Regions from separate parts of the Vibrio diazotrophicus genome, predicted to be linked through region 1. Evidence: predicted binding sites of a transcription regulator. Region 1 holds the regulator's gene; each other region holds the start of a gene.
The links. The regulator PurR, encoded in region 1, represses purine synthesis genes. The targets are predictions, from matches to a motif close to TNANGNAAACGTTTNCNTNA.

Region 1 (3,189 bases):
TAAAGCTTCTGCATTAACTCGTCACGACGAGATTGAGGAATCACCGACCAGTGTTTACCTTCAATTGCACCTTCTAATGCCCAAAGTAACTCTAAACCAACAGTTGTGTTGTGAGTCTCTTGTACCGCTCTGAACGCGGCGAGTGCACCTTTTTGTTGAAGCATATCAACAGAATCGATGCCTGCTTTTTTCAGCATACGCTCTGTAGCCAGACGCATGTTAGGCAGATCTTTAAGGCGATCGGGTTTCGCTTTCGCTTGAGTTTCACGTTCTTGCTTTGCTGCTTCTAAAGCCTGTTTCGCCTCTTCAATAATCTGCTCTGGGGTTTCCCAAGCATTTTCAGGTAAAGCGAAATATTTTGTAACAACAGGGAAACCACGTTTCTTATAAACGTAAGGTTCATATCCTTGTTGCTGGAAATTTTTTGAGGAGTGATCATCTGCGCGAATGTGCAGTCGGTCGTTAACCACTAGAGCGAACATCGCGTCGTCGATGAAAATGCCGAACCCTCCGAACATAGAACGTGATTTCACACATCCTAGCTGCTCAAAAAGCCGCATTGAGTCTTTTAGTACTGGTTTATCCATGCTGTTAGTCTCGGTGTATTAACTAATACGCCACCAAATTCAGGTCCGAGAGAATAGCAAAAAAATACATGAAGTATGTCAATCAATAGTCAACTCATGTATAGATTTTTGCCATCGGCAACCCCGCTACCTACCAGTGATGAATGAACATCGTTTGGTTTAGGCCGGAGGCTTTGCGTCCCATCCTTTCAAATGGTTTGCCCTGTGCGTGACACTAGACTGAAAATAATAATCAAAAACTTGAATTAGCATCACATTTATGTGCGCTAAATGTGATTTTAGTTCAGAAAGTGAACTTTATGTTTACTGTTTTTATTACAATCGAAAAATTTTGCGAGAGACTTCTCGCAAGCCCTAGGAAGTTCTAGGGCTCTATTAAGTGTAACTTATTCTTTTGTGAGATCTTTTACTGTATCGCGTTCTACGATTTCTGGATGCATTTCAAAGATACGGCGTTCGTGTTCTTTGTCTTTAATGCGTTCTAGCAGGATTTCGAAAGCGTTTTTACCCACACGACGTTTCGGTTGGTGGATAGTTGTCAGTGGTGGTGAGAAGTACTCAGCCAATTCAATGTTGTCGTAACCAATGACAGAAATATCGTCAGGTACACGAACACCTTTCTGTTGCAGACGCGACATTAGACCCAGCGCCATGGTGTCGTTAAAACAGAACACTGCGGTTGGCATTTTATCCATTGCGATGATCTTATCGGCTGCTAAAACGGCAGTGTCGCACTCAAAGTTGCCTTCTAGAATCCAGTTATCATTTACTTCTAGATTGGCTTCGCCCATCGCGCGACGGAAACCAGCGATTCGTTCCTGGCAAGCCAGTTTGTTTAAATGGCCGCTGAGGCAAGCGATGTCTTTGTGTCCTCTGTCGATAAGGTACTTAGTTGCTAAGTAGCCACCTAGTTCAGAGTTGTCGATAATCTTGTCGGCTTTAGACGCTTCTGGACCCCAGTCCATAATAACTTTTGGAATGTCAGCATGTGCATTAAGCATTTCTGATAGTTCAGGAGTGAAGTCAGAACACATCACCAGAATACCATCGACACGTTTTTCAGCCAGCATTCGAATGTAGTCTCTTTGCTTCTCGTAAATACCACCCGTGTTACACAGAATTAGCGTATAACCTTGTCGGTAACAGTAGCTTTCTACGCCGTCGATAACTTCAGAGAAGAATAGGTTGGTGGATTGAGTAACCAACATACCGATAGTACGTGTTGTATTGCATTTCAAGCTACGTGCTACCGCACTTGGTGCGTAGTTTAGCTCTTTTACTGCTTCAAGAACTTTCTCTTGAGTTGCTTCTGCTACAAAGCGAGTTTTATTAATAACGTGTGATACGGTTGTGGTTGATACGCCTGCTAAGCGAGCAACGTCTTTAATCGTAGCCATAGATTTGTCCTGTTTTGACTGCTGATTTTAGCTAAATTTTATTAGGTCAAACAAACCCGATTACTGGCCGGATTCAGCAGCGGCGAAGTTGAAAAGCTTCTAGCCTAAAGTCACTAAAACACAAAAACCGCTTTGAAACAGCGGTTTGCGTTTTAAATAATGATTAATCATATTTTTGCTGTTGAGTTTAAACCGCAAACGGTTAGCTCGCAACGACAAATCATAAGCGCAAACTCAACGGTAGTCACAATTCATTGCCTAAAATGAGCTGTCGGCGAGAATCAGTCGCCAGTAAGGTAATGTAAATCAAGTTGTAGAAAAGCAACTAATAATACGGAGATTGAAGAATAAAACCCTAATTTGTCCACACTTGAGCAATGAAGAGAAAATTCTGGCACCCAGCTCAGTAAATGATTACGGATATAGTCTGCTTGAAACTGAAGTGCTTTCTCCATATGCGGCTCTTTTTCCAGTTCATTCGAACGGATAATTAGGTGGCCAAGAAAATCCAACTCGATAGAAAGATGATCATAAGACTCATCTGCCTGTTTCTGTACATGAACGCCATTTTGTTCCATCAGATCCGCAATCGCTTGTGCTGGGGATATATCAACAAGCTTAGATTTATCAAAATAGAGTGAAGCATAGGGTAGTGCAGAATTTTCATCACATTTTGAAAATAGATGATCAAAGCTGTTGGCTATTTGAATTTGAGCATCCTGTTGCTTGAGGAGCCGGTCGAGGACAGAAATGAACGTTTGGCTAGGTTCTGCTAAATGCGCATTCTCACCAAGACCTGCTAAGAAGCTATGAATCTCTGGGGAATCATAACGTGCTAACTCTTGTGTAGTGAGCTCATGAGTATACAGACCTGAAAGCCACCAATAAATTTCAGCACGTTTGTCATTGAATGCTTTAATTTCTTTCATCGCTTAGTTCCGGTTCAGCCTTTTTCTAAGTCTAAGCAATAATTGCGCTTTATATGAAATTTACTGATTAATTTGTTTGGAAATTGTGCTGTAAAGATAAGAAAAAACCCGCACTAGGCGGGTCTTAACAGAGTGTGAATATTACTACTGGTTTTGTGTTACGGTTTCTTCATAACCAGCGACATAGTCACGCAGACCCTGCCAAAGTTGACCTAAACTCTCGTGCCAGAATCGTTCTGTTTGTTCCAAATAACGTGCTTTAGGCGTGTACTTTTC
Region 2 (3,189 bases), 1.2 Mb from region 1:
GCCTGCATTGCAGGCCTTTTCCATATGTTCAAGCGATTAAGCGTAAACTGGTAGACGCTTACAGATATCAAGCACTTTTTGTTTTGTTGCTTCGATAACCGCTTCGTCGTTGATGTTGTCTAGAACATCACACATCCAGTTAGCCAATGCTTTCGCATCTTCCTCACTGAAACCACGGCGAGTGATTGCAGGTGTACCAACACGGATACCAGAAGTTACGAATGGGCTACGAGGATCGTTTGGCACTGAGTTTTTGTTTACAGTGATGTTCGCGGCACCTAGAGCTGCATCCGCTTCTTTACCTGTGATGTCTTTGTCGATTAGGTCAACAAGGAACAGGTGGTTTTCAGTACTGTTAGAAACGATTTTGTAACCACGTTCTTGGAACTGAGCAACCATTGCTTTTGCGTTCTTAACAACACGCTGTTGGTAAGCTTTGAATTCAGGTTCCATCGCTTCTTTGAACGCTACCGCTTTACCAGCGATAACATGCATTAGAGGACCACCTTGGCCGCCAGGGAATACTGCTGAGTTCAGCTTCTTGTACATCTCTTCACCAGCGTTTGAAAGAATCAAACCGCCACGTGGGCCTGCTAGTGTTTTGTGAGTTGTAGTAGTAACAACGTGTGCGTGTGGAATTGGCGTTGGGTATACACCCGCAGCAATCAGACCAGCAACGTGCGCCATATCAACAAACAGGTAAGCATCGACTTTGTCAGCGATTTCACGCATGCGTTTCCAATCAACGATTTGTGAGTAAGCTGAGAAACCACCGATGATCATCTTAGGTTTATGCTCAAGAGCAAGAGCTTCCATTTCGTCGTAGTTGATTTGACCCGCTTCGTCGATACCATAAGGAATCACGTTGTAGTGTTTACCAGAGAAGTTTACTGGTGAACCGTGAGTCAAGTGACCGCCGTGCGCTAGGCTCATACCTAGAACAGTGTCACCTGGGTTTAGAAGAGCCATGTACACTGCGCTGTTTGCTTGAGAGCCAGAATGTGGCTGAACGTTAGCGTACTCACAGCCAAATAGCTGGCATGCACGGTCAATTGCTAGAGATTCCGCTTTATCAACGTACTCACAACCGCCGTAGTAACGCTTGCCAGGGTAGCCTTCAGCGTATTTGTTTGTTAGCTGAGAACCTTGAGCTTCCATTACACGCGGACTGGTGTAGTTTTCTGAAGCGATAAGTTCAATGTGCTCTTCTTGGCGAAGAGTTTCTTCCTGAATGGCAGCGTATAGCTCCGGATCATAATCAGCGATGTTCATATCACGCTTAAGCATCTGTATCTCCTGACTCAGATTTGACTGAAAGTAGCAAAAAACCACACAACGACCAAAAGCAAACGTTTTCGTCACCGTAATATGGCGCGCATTCTACATAATTTGATTTATATCATAAAGCCCAAATTACAGAAATTATCATGCAGTTTTTTCATGTTGATTGACAACACCGCTCATCTTTTGCGCTTTTCAGATGAGTGTCTACATTTTCTTTACACTGTGTAAATTTGGGATTACATAGGTTTACCCTAATTTTTGTTCGCTAGCTACCGAAAAGATCAGGTTTTAATTAGTATCCACTTATTCTTTACCAATTACTTATTTTTTAGCAATTAGTGGCATCTTAAATGGAAACACATTCACGGAAGGAAGATTGGGTAGCGATCTTCACTGGCACCTTTATCGTGTCTCAGGGACTATTTTTTCTCAAAGCAGCCAATTTGATCACAGGTGGTACTGCGGGTTTAGCACTATTACTGACGCATGTATTCCCTTGGAGCTTCGGCGCACTCTACTTCTTCGTCAACATGCCCTTTTACCTGCTTGCATGGAAACGCTTTGGGGTTAGGTTCTCGGTCAACACGGCTATCTCTTGCGCTTTGGTTTCTGTCTTTACTGATCACTTGTCGAACTTCATCACTATCGAACACGTTGATCCCGCCTACTGCGCTTTAGCTGGCGGCCTTCTGACAGGGTTAGGTATGCTGATTCTGTTCCGCCACCGCTCAAGCTTGGGTGGTTTTAACGTGCTATGTCTGTTTATTCAGGACAAGTTCGGCATTTCGGTGGGCAAAACACAACTCGTTTTAGACTGCATCATTGTGTTTACTTCGCTGTTCTTCTTAACACCGTCAATTATTATCTTGTCTATCGCAGGTGCTGTTGTACTCAACATCGTATTAGCGATGAACCATAAGCCTTCGCGTTACTCGGTGAAATATATCTAGACACCGTGAAAGACAATTAGACGAAGTTGAACAAGAATTGAAAAACGAAAGCCCGCTATTTTGCGGGCTTTTTGATTTTGGGTTTAAGGCAAGGGGCTTAGTGAGTTGTTCGGCCTTTGTTATCGTGCCCCAACTCTCTGTTCAGTTCCGCTTCAACATGCCCCGGAGCTTGTGTCTTCGCTGAAATTAAACGGCACATTGCAGGAATAACAAACAAGGTAACCACGGTAGCGAATGCCATCCCGAAGAAAATAACCGTACCCACAGCCACACGGCTTTCATAACCAGCGCCAGTAGAGACAATCAGTGGAATAGAGCCAGCCAGAGTTGTAAATGCTGTCATTAGAATAGGACGAAGGCGTCGCGCAGAAGCATCCACAATCGCTTTTTCAAACTCAACGCCACGGTCGCGTAACTGGTTGGCAAACTCAACAATTAAGATACCGTTCTTGGTCACCATACCAATCAGCATCACCATACCTATTTGGCTATATACGTTCATTCCCTGCCCCATAATAAATAGGCCAAGGAAACCGCCGAACACCCCCATAGGTACAGTAAACATAATCACCATCGGGTTGATAAAGCTTTCAAACTGAGCGGCAAGCACCAAGTAAGCCACCAACAAGGCTAGTGCGAATACCACCGCAACACTCGACTGGTTTTCCTTAAAGTCTTTAGACTCACCGGAATAACTGACGGAGATGTCGATTGGCAATATTTCCAAAGCTTTTTGATCCATAAAATCCAGAGCCTGACCTAAGGTTGCCCCATCAGCTAAGTTCGCAGTAATGGTAATCGCTTTTTGCTTGTTGTAGTGTGACAGGCGAATAGCCGATGCCACTTCCTCAATTTTGGTCACGGTATCCAGAGTGACAAGATCGCCGTTTCCAGTACGCATATAGATTTGGCTTAAATCTGCAGCATTATTGAAGCTGTTTTCGTCACCGCGTAA
Region 3 (3,189 bases), 1.5 Mb from region 1:
CTCTGTACACCGTCTAAAAACTCTTCAACCAAAGTTTGTCTCTGTTACCTATGGTGCAAACTCTGGTGAACGTGACCGTACCCACTCGATCATCAAAGCAATCAAGGAGCAAACTGGCCTTGTTTCTGCGCCACACTTGACCTGTATTGACGCTTCTCGTGAAGAACTGATCAACATCGCTGATGATTACTGGGCAAACGGCATTCAAAACATTGTGGCCCTGCGAGGTGACATTCCTCCTGGCGGTGGCAAACCTGAAATGTACGCATCCGATCTGGTTGAGTTACTGAAATCTCGCCACGATTTTGATATCTCAGTAGCGGCATTTCCAGAGGTACACCCTGAAGCAAAAAGTGCTCAAGCGGATTTACTGAACCTGAAACGCAAAGTCGATGCAGGTGCAAACCGTGCCATTACTCAGTTCTTCTTCGATGTAGAAAGCTACCTGCGTTTTCGTGACCGCTGTGTAGCGGCAGGCATTGATGTGGAAATCGTACCGGGTATTCTGCCAGTATCTAACTTTGCTCAAGCATCTCGCTTTGCTGCACAAAACAATGTGAAAGTACCAAGCTGGATGGCAAAACAATTCGAAGGTTTGGAAGATGATCCTGTGACACGCCAGCTAGTAGGTGCAAGTCAGGCAATTGATATGGTTCGTGTTCTTTCACGCGAAGGCGTAAAGGACTTCCATTTCTATACGCTAAACCGTGCAGAAATGACTTATGCGCTTTGCCATACTTTAGGTGTTCGCCCTACTCGCTAACATCAAACAAAGCTGTTCTAACTGGATATTCGAAACATAAAAAAACGCCGATAATCTTCGGCGTTTTTTTGTTTGTGAAAAGCGTAGGCTTATTCCACATCATCCATTTTGCCAAGCAGGTTACGGATGCGTTCTTGCCATTGGTCGTGCTCTTGTTGAATTTGTTGTGCTTTTTGAATAGAAGCTTCGTGGTTTGCTTTTAACTCATTCGCTTCTTCTACTAGCTTTTGCTTCTCTTCTTTAAGCTCTTCAACTTCCATTTGCAGTAGAGCGATTGTGTCAACCGCAGTTTGAATTTTTGCTTCTAGTTGTTCTAGTACTTCAAAAGACATGGTACTTACCCTTTATTGATTCGGTTGCAATGGACAAAACGTCACTGATTGCCCCATTCTACTCAGCCCAGCCCAGAGAAACACTCACTATATTCGATCTTTTTCGCTATTCGCTTAAAAAAACAGCGCAATTTTACCTAACGCTAACTTTCATCTAAGAAAGTGACTACAGCTCGATCGGAATACGCCCAGTAACGTGTTAAATCTCACTATCTTTTGATCCAATACAACTCTCTGCTAGGCTAATTAGCAAACGTTTTCCTACTATTATGTTAGAATGCCGCCCAAAATTATCCCCTATCGTTCTGAGTTGGAGTGAAAATGAAACGTGATTTAGCAATGGCTTTTTCCCGAGTCACAGAAGGTGCTGCACTAGCCGGTTATAAATGGCTTGGTCGTGGCGATAAAAATGCTGCTGATGGCGCAGCCGTAGAAGTCATGCGTACACTACTGAATCAAACAGAAATCCAAGGCGAAATTGTTATTGGTGAAGGGGAAATCGACGATGCTCCTATGTTGTTCATCGGTGAAAAAGTTGGTTTAGGTGGTGATGAAGTCGATATCGCCGTTGACCCAATCGAAGGCACTCGTATGACGGCGATGGGACAATCGAATGCACTAGCGGTACTTGCGGCTGGCGAAAAAGGCAGTTTCTTGAAAGCGCCAGATATGTACATGGAAAAACTGGTTGTTGGTCCGGGTGCGAAAGGCTGTATCGATCTGAATAAACCGCTAAAAGAAAACTTAGAAAACATTGCTCAAGCTTTAGGTAAATCACTTGATACGCTTGTTGTTACAACGCTTGCAAAACCTCGCCACGACGCGGTAATAGCGGAAATGCAGCAAATGGGTGTTCGTGTATTTGCTGTGCCAGACGGCGATGTAGCAGCTTCTATTTTGACATGTATGCCAGATAGCGAAGTGGATGCAATGTACTGCATCGGCGGTGCACCTGAAGGTGTGGTTTCGGCTGCTGTTATTCGTGCTCTTGACGGCGATATGCATGGACGTCTGCTTCCTCGTCATCAAGTGAAAGGTGACACAGAAGACAACCGTATTTGGGGCGCAAGCGAACTTGAACGCTGCAAACAAATGGGTGTTGAAGCAAACGTGGTTCTGAAGATGGAAGATATGGCGCGCAGTGACAATATTATCTTCTCAGCGACAGGTATCACTAAAGGTGATCTGCTAGAAGGTATTTCGCGTAAAGGCCATATTGCAACAACCGAAACTCTGTTGGTTCGTGGTCGTTGCCGTACTATTCGTCGTATCAAATCGATTCACTACTTAGAACGTAAAGACGCAGAAATTCGCGACATTATTCTCTAAGAATTAAGCATAAAAAAAGACCGCACTAGCGGTCTTTTTGTGTTTAATCTTTGTCTTCAAACGTTGCTTAGAATAACTCTTCAGCCACTTTGTAAAGATCGGTACGAACTGGACGACGCATGTTTTCAATCGCATCGATGATGTCATGGTGAACCAATTCTTCTTTTTGGATACCAACACAACGACCACCGTGGCCTTCCATTAATAGGTGAACTGCGTAGTTACCCATACGAGAAGCCAATACACGGTCAAACGCTGTTGGTTTACCACCACGTTGGATGTGACCAAGAATTGTTGCGCGAGTTTCACGCTTAGTTGCTTTCTCGATCTCTTTCGCCAGTACATTTGCATCCACCATCAACTCAGTAAGAGCAATGATTGCGTGCTTCTTACCTTTTTTGATGCCGTCTTGAATGTTTGAAATCAGGCTATCCATATCTAATCCTGTTTCAGGAGTAATGATGTACTCACAACCACCCGCAATTGCAGATGTCAGAGTTAAATCACCACAATGACGACCCATGATTTCTACGATAGAAATACGTTGGTGAGATGAAGAAGTATCACGTAGACGGTCAATAGATTCGATAACAGTATTAAGTGCTGTTAAGTAACCGATAGTGTAATCAGTACCTGCGATATCGTTATCAATTGTGCCCGGAAGACCGATACATGGGTAACCCATTTCAGTCAGTTTCTTAGCACCCATGTACGAACCATCACCACCGATAACAACGAGCGCTTCGATACCGTGCTTATTCAAGT
Region 4 (3,189 bases), on a different replicon from region 1:
ACTTCAACATCGTTTGGCAAAGCCTCGATAAGTTCAATAAGCTGCTGTAGTTCTTCGTTAGTATCTTGGGGGAAACGGTTAATCGCGACAACAGCAGGAATACCGTATTTATTAACGTTGTTGATGTGCCACTTTAAGTTCTCAAAGCCTGCGACTAAAGCAACTCGATCTGGTGCGAACAATGAGTCGGGGATAGCTTGACCCGGACGTAAATCGAATTGACCTGAGTTTGCTTTCAGACCGCGCAAGGTTGCCACAATAACAGCACAATCGGGTGTTTTACCCGATGCTTTTGCTTTGATGTTACAGGCTTTTTCAAAACCCATGTCAGAACCAAAACCGCCTTCTGTGACTGTGTATTCGGCTAAACGTGTCGCGATGTCATCGGCAATGATCGATGAATTGCCGTGTGCAATATTTGCGAAAGGTCCTGCATGGATAAGGGTAGGCACGCCTTCTAAAGTCTGCATTAACGTTGGTTTGATCGCTTCTTTCATGCTGACCGTCATCGCGCCAGCGACTTGCAAATCCTCTGTGGTCACTGGGTTACCATCAAAACTGTAGCCAATCACAATTTTGCCGATACGTTGACGCAGGTCTTTAAGGTCGGAAGCCAAGGCAAGAATTGCCATAAGTTCAGACGCTGCGGAAATATCGAAACCATCAGTACGTTCATAACCATTGATGGTTTTACCCATTTCGTTTTGGCCAACCGTTACCATGCGCAGCGCGCGATCGTTATGGTCAACAACACGTTTCCATACCACTTGGTGTGGATCGATTCGTAGCGCTTTAAGCTGTGTTCGACGTTCGAAATCTTCATAGCCGTTACGCTGCTCATGGTAGATACGAGCGTCGATAGCGGCAGAGGCTAGGTTATGGGCGGCGGTCACCGCATGAATATCACCAGTTAAGTGCAGGTTTAATTCTTCCATTGGAGCAACCTGCGAATAACCACCACCTGCAGCACCACCTTTAACGCCAAAGATAGGCCCCATAGAAGGTTGGCGTATACAAGCAAAAACCGACTGATTCAATTTTGCTAATCCCTGCGCTAAACCTATGGTTGTAACAGTTTTACCTTCACCGAGCGGTGTCGGTGTGATGGCCGTTACCAATACAAACTTGCCTACGGGTTTTTCATGCAATCGTTCTAAACATTTTAATGAGACTTTTGCTTTGTAATGGCCGTGACTTTCGTACTCTTCAGCACGTAATCCTGCTTTTTCAGCAACGGCATCAATGTGGCTCAATGGGGTGGAACGGCAAATGTCGATGTCTGATAGCATAAAATCCTCAGAATGTGTTTATGTTTAGTTGAGCAAACGTTTGCGTTGGCATGTTATCTAGAAATAAATCGATGTAAAGTGTTTTTGCGAGAGGATTGTTCGATTGCGGTGATTTTCAAAATTATGCTGATTTGTGTCAAGTCTCGGATAATATTTACTCACTGGAAATGATTAACAACCTTTATAAAGCAGCAAGGTGACCGAGATGATCACCTTGCTGTTGTCATTCTATAACGTCGAGCCATTTATGCCAGCGGTATTGACTATGCCAGCTCTATTAGCTTCTCAACCAGACGTTCGATACCTGATGCGGCTTCTGAAATACTGCCTGCCAACATATAAGCTGGCGTAGAAAGAACGTTGTGTTCATGGTCATAGACGAAGTCATCTACTGGGCAGTTGATGTGATCCCCCCCCATGTGATTGAAAGCGATGGCGGTATCTTTGTCATTCCCAATTGTGCCTTGCACGCCGTGCTCATAAATCATTGGAATAATGGTGGGGGCGATACACAGATACGCGGCTGGTTTACCAGATTGAGCGAATGCTCGACAAGCAGACGCAACATGAGCATTAATGGTGCACTCTGTGCCTTTAACTGCAAAATCAGTTAAGTTTTTTGCCGCGCCAAATCCACCGGGAAGGAGTAACGCATCGTAGTCGTCGGCTTTGAGTTTTTCTACATCGTCTATCTTGCCTCGAACAAGCCGAGCGGCCTCTACCAGAACATTGCGCTTTTCTGTCATCACTTCACCAGTCAGGTGATTGATAACATGCAGTTGTTCGATATTAGGCGCAAAGCAGTGCCAGCTTGCCCCTTGCTTCTCAATGGCATGGAGCGCTAAGACAGCTTCATGAATTTCTGAGCCATCGAAGACACCACAGCCACTTAAAATCACGGCTACTTTTTTCATCGACTTATTCCTTTTGTTAAGCAGGACTTTATTTAAGCTTACGACCTTTTTTCGCTTTGACTTGGTTTTCGGTAGATAATTTTAGCTGAGGATTGGTTGTTAGATCGTCGCACAGATCACAGCTCGAATTTTGCTCACTTTCACTTTGGGATTCTGTGTCACTATCTGGGTAATGTTTTACAACAAACGGAACAAGCATTACAGATGAAGGTAGGAAGTGTTTCATTGCTAATCCAATTGATCTCTAAACAGTGGTTAACAGGTTTTATATGTCGTTAATCGCTGATGTTTATTGTGCTAAATCAGTGAACAGGCCTTTTCTCGCGTTCACCTTTTATTGTTGTGACTCAGAATATACCTTCGTCCCAAACCGGTTTGTCTCTGCCCAATTTGTCCGCAACGAACTCCATAAATGCCCTTACTTTATGTGGAAGATGCTTACGTTCAGGAAACACGGCATAAATAGCGTGTTCGGGCAAAGAATAGGGCGTCATTATGGGCAGCAATTTTCCAGACAAGATGTCTTTGCTCACCAGAAAGGTAGGCAACTGACCCACACCTAAACCTTCGATGAGCGCGCGGCGGATCGCCTCACTGTTGTTCACAATAAAGTTCCCTTTGGGAATCACTTTAAACTCGTTGTGCGCTTGCTCGAATGTCCATTCACTGCCGCCTCTGAAATAGGAGTAAACAAGGCAGTTATGATCGATCAAATCAGAGGGCTTTTTCGGTGAGCCATTACGCTTTATGTATTCAGGTGATGCGCACAAGACGCTTTTGCAATTGACTAGACGCTTTGCCACCAGATTTGAGATAGGTAGGTTGCCAATACGAATGGCGAGGTCGAACTCTCCTTCGATTAAGTCGACCATTTGATCTTCTAGTTGTAGGTCGATAGTGACTTTTGGAAACTGCTCAAGAAATTCGGCAATGATAGGGGCGATGTAAAGCACGCCAAAAGACATTGGGGCGGTTATCTTAAGTTT

Region 2: the regulator PurR is predicted to act here: its motif matches at 1,342-1,361, upstream of glyA (serine hydroxymethyltransferase).
Region 3: the regulator PurR is predicted to act here: its motif matches at 1,341-1,360, upstream of glpX (class II fructose-bisphosphatase).
Region 4: the regulator PurR is predicted to act here: its motif matches at 1,318-1,337, upstream of AAGA51_RS18485 (formate--tetrahydrofolate ligase).

What each region holds. Positions count from the first base shown of each region.
Region 1 covers NZ_CP151842.1:2,028,788-2,031,976, reverse strand. The annotation lists gene AAGA51_RS09260 (TfoX/Sxy family DNA transformation protein) at 1-587, opposite strand, end outside; cyclic di-GMP riboswitch class I at 701-799, opposite strand; gene purR (HTH-type transcriptional repressor PurR) at 974-1,984, opposite strand; gene torD (molecular chaperone TorD) at 2,266-2,913, opposite strand; gene elyC (envelope biogenesis factor ElyC) at 3,058-3,189, opposite strand, start outside.
Region 2 covers NZ_CP151842.1:857,771-860,959, reverse strand. The annotation lists gene glyA (serine hydroxymethyltransferase) at 37-1,287, opposite strand; gene AAGA51_RS03920 (YitT family protein) at 1,635-2,234, shown strand; gene vexH (vibriobactin export RND transporter permease subunit VexH) at 2,332-3,189, opposite strand, start outside.
Region 3 covers NZ_CP151842.1:216,845-220,033, reverse strand. The annotation lists gene metF (methylenetetrahydrofolate reductase) at 1-763, shown strand, start outside; gene zapB (cell division protein ZapB) at 853-1,095, opposite strand; gene glpX (class II fructose-bisphosphatase) at 1,417-2,424, shown strand; gene pfkA (6-phosphofructokinase) at 2,492-3,189, opposite strand, start outside.
Region 4 covers NZ_CP151843.1:683,658-686,846, reverse strand. The annotation lists gene AAGA51_RS18485 (formate--tetrahydrofolate ligase) at 1-1,289, opposite strand, end outside; gene elbB (isoprenoid biosynthesis glyoxalase ElbB) at 1,553-2,203, opposite strand; gene AAGA51_RS18475 (hypothetical protein) at 2,232-2,429, opposite strand; gene AAGA51_RS18470 (LysR family transcriptional regulator) at 2,551-3,189, opposite strand, start outside.